DNA from 2 places in the Lactobacillus melliventris genome. Region 2 is predicted to be linked to the other one. Evidence: riboswitches for the same ligand, from Rfam matches in the RefSeq annotation. Region 2 holds a riboswitch; the other holds the start of a gene.

Region 1 (4,432 bases), on a different contig from region 2:
TAGTTGCTCGGAAGTTAACATTAATTCACAGCTTTCTTAATCCCGGCTCAATTCCTGTCTTAGAAGCCGTTTTTTGATCACGCATTTTAATAATTTTTGCCGGTACTCCGGCAACGACACTGTTTACAGGTATATCCTTAGTTACTACTGCTCCAGCAGCTACTACCGCATGGTCACCAACTTGGACTCCTTCTAAAACTACTGCATTGGCGCCAATTAAAACATCCTTGCCAATTTTCACAGGTTGTGCTGAGGCTGGTTCCACGACTCCGGCAATTACCGCTCCTGCTCCTATGTGGCTGTTCGCACCAACGATTGCTCGGCCGCCCAAAACAGCATTCATATCAATCATGGCATTTTCGCCAATTTCTGCTCCAATATTAATGACAGCCCCCATCATGATCACCGCATTTTTGCCTATTTCAACGTTTTCACGAATTAGGGCACCCGGTTCAATTCTGGCAGAAATATTTTTCAAATCTAGCAACGGAATGGCAGAATTACGACTAACATTTTCCACTTGGTAATCAGCAAATTTGTCAGAGTTTTTTGCTATAAAAGGTTCCAAGACTTGCCAGTCTCCCAAAACGACCCCAGTATGATTTTCAATAAAAGTTTTGCAGTCTGCTGGCCAGTTTAATTGAGACAAATTTCCTTTGACATAAACTTTAACTGGTGTTTTTTTGGTTGAATTAGCAATAAAGTCAATGATTTCGGTTGCCGTCATTTTTTTCATATTTATAATTTATCCTTCCATTTGATAAAAGCGATCATGACTAACTATATCCGCATAAGTTTCACGTGTAACCACTACTTGTGCTTGCCCATTTTCTGCAAATACAACTGCTGGCCTGGGAACACGATTATAATTAGCTGCCATACTATAGCCGTAAGCACCAGTCGCTAAAACCGCAATTACATCTCCGGGTTTGCTTTTAGGCAGTGCCAATTTGTTAATAATAATGTCGCCAGATTCACAATAACGTCCCGCAAGTCTAACCGTTTCTACAGGTTCTGCATGTGGCTTTTCTGCTAATACTGCCTCATATTGTGCTTGATAAAGTGCTGGTCTGATATTATCTCCCATACCACCATCGACTGCCACGTAAGGCAGCAGTCCCGGCACTTCTTTGCGTGCCCCGATAGTATATAGATTATAGCCGGCTTCACCGACAATTGAACGTCCTGGTTCAATCCAGATAGCCGGCATTTTTAAGTGGCTTGCTTGCGCACACTTTTTAACTGTCTGCATTATTTGACTGATGAAGGTTTGAGCAGTCAAAGTATCATCCTGCGCGGTATATCTAATACCAAATCCGCCTCCTAAGTTTAAAACGCGCGGCTGGTAATCATATTTTTGTTTCCAATCGTTCACTAACTTCAGCAACTTCTCTACTTCAAGTTTAAAGCCCTCAGCTGCCAAAATTTGCGAACCGATATGTGCGTGCAGTCCAATTAATTCCATTTGTGGGTTAGCTTTAACTTGCAAAAACGCCTGCTCAGCCTGACCCGAGCGAATGTCAAAGCCAAATTTGCTGTCCTCTTGACCGGTTTGGTCATATTCATGTGTATGAGCAGAGACCCCTGGAGTTACTCTCAACATTACCTGCACGCAAGTATTAGTTTGTTTTAAAATCCTTTTTAACAGTTTAATCTCAGTAAAATTATCTAAAATAATCACGCCCACATGGTTTTGGACAGCCATTAACAATTCATCTGGGGTTTTATTATTACCGTGAAAACTGATTTTTGCTGCGGGAAAACCGGCTTTAAGTGCAGTAAATAATTCTCCGCCGGAAACAACGTCAATGTGCCCTCCCAGTTTATTAATTACCTGGTAAATTGCCATCGTAGCGAATGCTTTACTGGCATAGCTAATGGCATAATCTACCTGCTCTTTTTCAAAAGCATTTTGGAAAGCCTGAAATTGCCGTTTGATTTTCTGGACGTCATAAACAACTAAGGGGGTACCAAACTTCTTTGCCAGTTCCAAAGCGTCTACTCCCCCAATTATCAAATGACCCTGGGTATTAGTTTGATAATAATCATTAGCAGTCATTTAAGTCTCTCCCTTTTTGTTAAATAAAAAAGGCTCTTTTGTTGTACCTAACAAAAGAGTCCTTCAAGTTATTATCTGGTATCAATTTTGTCGATAGCGCTCCGCGAACATAAAATTGCGACAGTCCGTAACCTGTTTGATTACGTCCCAGCTTATTAATTACCGCAATAATTAATGCTTCGGCAACCGCCCCTTTGACTAGTTTCTTAGTTTTTGCAGAAACTCCACCAGCTACTCTTGTTGGTTGCAACCTCTTCGATTTATTAAAATATTATTATTAATTAATATGATTGTCAACCATTTTCACTGACAATTGCTTTTTAATTTTTTAAATAAAAATCTTGTTTTTAAAATTTAGTTATTTTTCCCCTTATCAAACACTATCATCATCAACACTTTTAGCGCAAATTTTAATGCAATAATGTGACGCAAAACAGCTTCTTTAGTGAATAGCAGCTTTCTTTTGCAGTTGAAGATTAAAATTTTAATGTTAAAATCCAATACTAATTACTTAAATTAAATTTAATTGTGAAAGGTATTAACATGAAAGTTGTTAAATTTGGTGGTAGTTCTCTAGCTGACGGAGAACAATTTCAAAAAGTTTTAAAAATTATTAATGCTGATCCAGCTCGTAAAGTGATCGTGACTTCTGCTCCTGGCAAAAGGTCTAAAAACGACACTAAAGTAACAGATTTATTAATTACGTATGCAGAAAATGTTCTTAATAACCAAGATTATAGTGCAACGGTAAAAGCAATTTGGTCCAGGTATCAGGATATCGCGACCTACTTTCAAATATCTGGGCAATTAGTAAAGCCTCTGTTACAGGAATTACTCAATCTGCCTCAAATTTCTTATCCAAACGAGGACTTTTTAATGGCGGGTTTTAAAGCACATGGTGAAAAACTTAGTGCACAGCTTTTAACTTTAATTCTGCAAAAGCGCCATATAGCCGCTCGCTTTTTGGATCCCGCAGAAGCTGGCTTTATGGTTACTAGTAATGCTAACAATACTCAAGTTCTACCAGAAACTTACGAAAATTTACAAAAATGGGCACAAACTGCAGATTTATTAGTCGTCCCCGGCTTTTATGGCATTACACAAGATGGCTTAATAGCAACCTTTTCTCGGGGTGGATCAGATATTACCGGAGCAATTTGGGCCCGTGGAATTAAAGCAGATTTATATGAAAACTTTACGGATGTAGATGCAATCTATGCAGCTGACCCCAGAATTATTGCGCATCCCCGTGCCATTAAGTTTATGACATACCGTGAGTTGCGGGAGCTATCATATGCTGGATTTTCTGTTTTCCATGATGAAGCCATTATTCCCGCAATTGAAGGCCGGATTCCCGTAAACGTCAAAAACACTAATCATCCGGAACTGCCAGGAACAATGATTGTCCCGCAAAATAGTTTTACCCCGCAAAGTACAATTACAGGTGTGGCAAGTTCTGGACATTTTGCCGCATTATATTTACATAAATATTTACTAAATAAAGAAGTGGGATTTACACTTAAATTACTGCAAATATTCTATAAATTTAATATATCATATGAACATATGCCATCAGGAATTGATGATTTGACCGTTATTTTTGATAAAAGGCAATTTGATAAACAAATTCGTCAGCAAATGTGTCTTGCAATTCAAAAAGCACTTCAACCTGATCAACTAGAATGGATTGATGATTATGCCATCATTATGGTGGTTGGAGAAGGGATGCGCAACAAGATTGGTGTAATGAAAAATATCACTCTGCCTTTAGCAGAAAAGCATATTGCCATTCATATGATTAACCAGGGTGCTTCACGCATTTCAATCATGCTAGGCACCAAAAAGGCAGACGCAGCTGCCGCTGTTAAAGAAATTTATCACCAGTTTTTTAATTAATTTAAGGAGAAATTTTCATGATACAACTACAAAAAGTTCACGGCTCACAGAATAAGTTTTTTCTACTTGATCAAACTCAATTTCAAACACCATTATCTAGGGGAGAATTAGTCAACTTGGCGCAGCAGATAACTAAGCCGGAAAGTGGCTTACTTAATGGTGCTGATGGTTTACTAGTAGTCAGCAATTCAGACCATGCGCAAACTCTAGGAAAAATGGAAGTTGTCAATGCTGACGGTTCTTTTGCTTCCATGTGTGGTAACGGGTTAAGGACAGTCGGCCGCTATTTAGCACAAAAATACCATAAAGAAGCATTCAAAGTTGAAACTATCCAAAGCGATTTGCGTGTCAGCTGTCAGCCAGATTGGGCGCCAAAGGTTAAGGCAGTCAGTGTTGAAATCAGTCCTGTCAGTTTTGCAGCTGCTGCTCTCCCCTTTACTAATCTAGGTTATTCTGAATTAATTAATCAAGAGGTGC
Region 2 (4,432 bases):
GTCCTACCGTCATGAAAATTGTGGCGGTATTATCAGACCAGGAATTGTTTTATACGGTGAAGCCATTAATGGTGACAGTTTGGCAAAGTCTGTCAACGCCATGCAAAATTCTGACTTAGTAATTATTTCAGGCACTAGTTTTGTGGTCTATCCCTTTGCTCAACTTTTATCTTACAGGCAAACTGGAGCGAAAGTTTGGGCAATTAATAAAACAGCCATCCCGGCAGAAGGCATTTCTGCCATCATTGCGGATGCTCTAGATGTTTTTAAGCAGCTTTAAATTTTTAAGCAGGCTCTTTAAGCTATTCTATTTGCTTTTTACCCAAGCACTAATTATTACTTGTTAAATTTCGATACAGTAATTAAAATTTATCTGAAAAAGAAAAGAGCCTTTAAATGACAATTTTTAAAATGTATGCTCCCTTTTTTAGTGGCAGCAACTGGATACACGTGTTAACCAGTGGTAAAGATTGGCTCACCATCTTAACCCTGATTCTGATGGAATGCTTGCTTTCCGTTGACAATGCGGTTGTGTTGGCAGCCCAAACCAAGGTTCTGCCTGATAAAAAACAACAGGAAAAGTCATTATTCTATGGCCTTTGGGGTGCATATATTTTTCGCTTTATCGTGATTGGCATTGGTACTTACTTAATCAATTTCTGGGAGATAAAATTAGCGGGCAGTCTGTATCTTTTCTATCTTTCCTTTAAGTTTTTCTACGACCAAAGGCATCCCCAAAAGGCTGCCACTAGCGCAAAGATTGAAAGTGCAAAAATTACTAAGCATACCCCTAAAAAGGGCAAACATTTTTTGTCACTTTTCTGGCGGACCGTTATTTCAATTGAAGCAATGGATATCGTTTTTTCAATTGATTCAGTGCTAGCTGCCCTAGCAGTTTCCAGTAATCCGGTAGTGGTATTAATTGGCGGCATGATCGGTATCTTGTGCATGCGGGGCGTCGCTGAAATCATCATCAAATTGATGGATATTATTCCTGAATTGCAGCCAATGGCTTATATTTTAATCGGCATCATTGCTTTTAAACTGTTGCTGTCTTTGCCACCTCTAAGCTACGAATTACCTAATACGACCTTTGCATTAATCGTGTTCAGTATTCTAATTTTAACTATTGCTTTTCACTTTTTACGTGTTAAAAAGAGTAAACGCAAATTATAGTCTTTGATCAACGTATTCTTTGAGCACAACTGCCTGGTTGTGCTCTTTATTCTTTGCACCATAAAGAAAAAGAACATCTTGTTTTGCAAGCTCAGCTTTAACTTGGGCGATAAAATTGACAGTCACAGGATTGTGGTCCAATTCATTTATGTATTTTTGCCGAAACTCAGAATATTTAGTATCATCATGATTGAACCACTTACGCAATTCGGTGCTGGGACCAATTTCTTTTGCCCATTCATCTAAATTTGCATCTTTTTTACTTTTACCTCGTGGCCACAGACGGTCAACTAGAATGCGGTAGCCGAGCGGTTGCTCATGATCGTAAATGCGTACTAATTTTATCTTTGTCATGCTAATATCCCCTTTTAATTTAAGTTTACTACACGGAAGAAAAAATGAATTACTCAACTTATTTTACTAATAAATCTACCGCCACTATTACTAAAGATTTAATTGGCAGACCCCTCACATACAATGACGGTGAACATATTATGGGTGGCTACATTGTAGAAGCGGAAGCATATTTAGGGGTCAAAGATCGCGCAGCTCATTCATACGGCGGTCATCGCAGCCCAGCTAATGAAGGTCTTTATCGCAAAGGCGGCACCATCTATATTTATGCTCAAAGACAATATTTCTTTTTTGATGTTGCAACGCAAGAATATAATGAGCCGCAAGGAGTTTTAATCAGAGCTATTGAACCAGTTTGGGGCATAGCGCAGATGATTAAAAATCGCGGGGGTAAAGACGGTGTCCTTTTAACTAATGGCCCCGCGAAAATGATGCAGGCTTTTGGCATTCACAGTAAAAAATGGAATTTACACCTCTTAACTGACTCCCCTTTTAAAATTGATTTAGATGACAGTCACAAAAAGCTGGCTAAGGAAATTAAAACCAGTGCCAGAATCGGTGTTAGCCAGTCTGAACTAGAATGGGCCAATAAAAAACTGCGTTACTATGTAGCTGGCAACCCGTATGTTTCCAGAATGAAAAAGAAAGCTTACCAAAGTGGCAATGGCTGGCAGTAACAGTAGCTTTTCGAAGTCTTTTAAAATAGTAAAAGAAAATAAATGAGATAATTATAAAATATTTTTTAAATAAAATTATTGACAAGTTGCTTTTAATAGCCTATTATTTTTCTAAGTTAAATAATTTCCAATGCAATAGAGGTCGCGGTTATTACAAAACTGATCTGAGTGAGCGAACACTGTGAAGTTCAGGATAAGAATTACCGCCGAAATAAGAATATTGTTCGTTTCAATTTTCTTGTTGGGCTGCAAGAGAATATTTTGCAGACTGTCCTGGTTAGTCCCCAGGGAGCGCTATATGATTTGTTTTAAAAATAGATTATGAACCTCGTTGTTTTGATTAACAGCGAGGTTTTTGTTTACGCTTTTATTGTATTGGCTTTATTTGAAACATATTTTGTGGAGGTTTTCAAAATGAAGTCAAGATTTAAGTGGTTGGCTACCCTAGTTGCCTTATTCACTTGTTTGAGCATAGCAGCTAATTTTAGTCTTACTGAAGCTGCTGCCCAAAAAGATGAGGGCACATTAAAAGTAGCCATGGAAGCTAATTACCAGCCTTACAATTGGACACAAACAAATGATGCTAACGGTGCTGTACCTATTGAGGGTTCAAAAGAATTCGCCAATGGCTATGATGTTAAAATTGCCAAAATTATTGGGCAAAAATTGCATCGAAAAGTTGAAGTAGTTAAGACCGAATGGGATGGTTTACTGCCTGCTCTAACCAGCGGCAAAGCTGATTTGATTATTGCCGGCATGAGCCCTACAGCTGAGCGTGAAAAAGCCATTAATTTCTCTCAGCCTTATAGAAACAGTACTTTTGTGGTAATTACCAAGATTAATAGCAGATACGCTAACGCTAAGAAACTAACCGACTTTAAGGGTGCAAAATTAACGGCGCAACAAGGCACTTTCCACTATGACCTGATCAAGCAGTTAAAGGGCGCTAAGCGTCAACCGGCTATGCGTGATTTTGCGGCAATGCGGCAAAGTTTAATCTCCGGTACTATTGATGGCTATGTTGCCGAGGACACTGAATCAACTTCCTTTAAGATGGTTGATCCTGACATTAAGTCAATTCCTGTCAGCAAAATGGCTGGTTTCCACGCCACAAAAGATGAGTCTGTCACTGCCATCGGAATCGCTAAGCCCAACAAAGCTCTGCTTAAGAGTGTTAACCAAATATTAGCTACTATTCCTCAAGCAAAAAGAACTAAGCTAATGACTGAAGCTGTTAAGCAGCAGCCTAAAACTGATAATGACAAAAAAGGCAAAAAGACTAAGTCAGAACCGTGGTTAGTATCAATGTGGCGCCAATATGGCGGCATGATCTTAAATGGTATCGGCATGACGCTGCTTCTGGCCTCAGTTGGTACTGTTGCAGGTTTCTTTATCGGTCTGGCAGTTGGTATCGTCAGAACCATTCCTACACCAACTACTACCGGTAAAAGATGGCTGCTCAAGTTTGTGAACTGGCTACTTTCGGTTTACATCGAAGTCTTCCGGGGTACGCCAATGATGGTGCAAGCAGCTGTGATTTACTATGGTATTGCCCAATTCTGGCACCTGAATATTGACAGAACCGTCGCCGCACTAATCATTGTTTCCATCAATACGGGTGCATATTTAGCCGAAATTATTCGCGGAGGTATTATTTCTACACCCGAAGGTCAGTTTGAAGCAGCCAGTGCTTTGGGAATGACTCATAATCAAAGAATGTGGCATATTATTTTGCCACAGGCAATCAAGAATTGCCTACCTTCAATTACTAACGAATTTATTGTTAACATCAAGGATACTTCTGTTCTAAGTATTATCTCCGTATCAGAGTTGTTCTTCGTTGGTTCAACTGTTGCTAGTCAGACATTCAAGTTCTTCCCAACTTACCTGACAATTTCTGCTATCTACCTCATCTTGACCTTTACCATCACGAGAATATTCAACTTAATTGAAAAACACCTCCAAGGAAGTAAGAATTACAACTTAATGGCAAACCAAGTTCAAGTGGGCACACCAAAAGACATGGAGGCTAAGAACTAATGACTGAAACAAACGAAACTATTTTAAGTTTAAAGCACATCAAGAAAACATTCGGTGAACACCAAGTGTTAAAAGATATCTCTTTTGACATTAATAAAGGTGAAATTGCCACCATTATCGGTCCTTCAGGTGGCGGTAAATCAACTACTTTGCGTTGCATTAACCTACTAGAAGAGCCTACCGCC

The links. A riboswitch is a leader RNA that binds a small molecule or an ion and turns the genes downstream of it on or off. The one in region 2 is predicted to bind lysine.
Region 1: it holds a riboswitch for lysine, as region 2 does, so the genes downstream of both, lysA (diaminopimelate decarboxylase) here and ACFQ32_RS10200 (ABC transporter substrate-binding protein/permease) in region 2, are expected to answer to the same signal.

What each region holds. Positions count from the first base shown of each region.
Region 1 is NZ_JBHTMT010000002.1:139,590-144,021, reverse strand. It holds gene ACFQ32_RS03400 (N-acetyldiaminopimelate deacetylase) at 1-21, opposite strand, end outside; gene dapD (2,3,4,5-tetrahydropyridine-2,6-dicarboxylate N-acetyltransferase) at 26-736, opposite strand; gene lysA (diaminopimelate decarboxylase) at 746-2,059, opposite strand; lysine riboswitch at 2,145-2,323, opposite strand; gene ACFQ32_RS03385 (aspartate kinase) at 2,603-3,955, shown strand; gene dapF (diaminopimelate epimerase) at 3,973-4,432, shown strand, end outside.
Region 2 is NZ_JBHTMT010000011.1:42,337-46,768, forward strand. It holds gene ACFQ32_RS10180 (NAD-dependent protein deacylase) at 1-280, shown strand, start outside; gene ACFQ32_RS10185 (TerC family protein) at 397-1,176, shown strand; gene ACFQ32_RS10190 (DUF488 domain-containing protein) at 1,171-1,530, opposite strand; gene ACFQ32_RS10195 (DNA-3-methyladenine glycosylase) at 1,575-2,207, shown strand; lysine riboswitch at 2,336-2,512, shown strand; gene ACFQ32_RS10200 (ABC transporter substrate-binding protein/permease) at 2,622-4,247, shown strand; gene ACFQ32_RS10205 (amino acid ABC transporter ATP-binding protein) at 4,247-4,432, shown strand, end outside.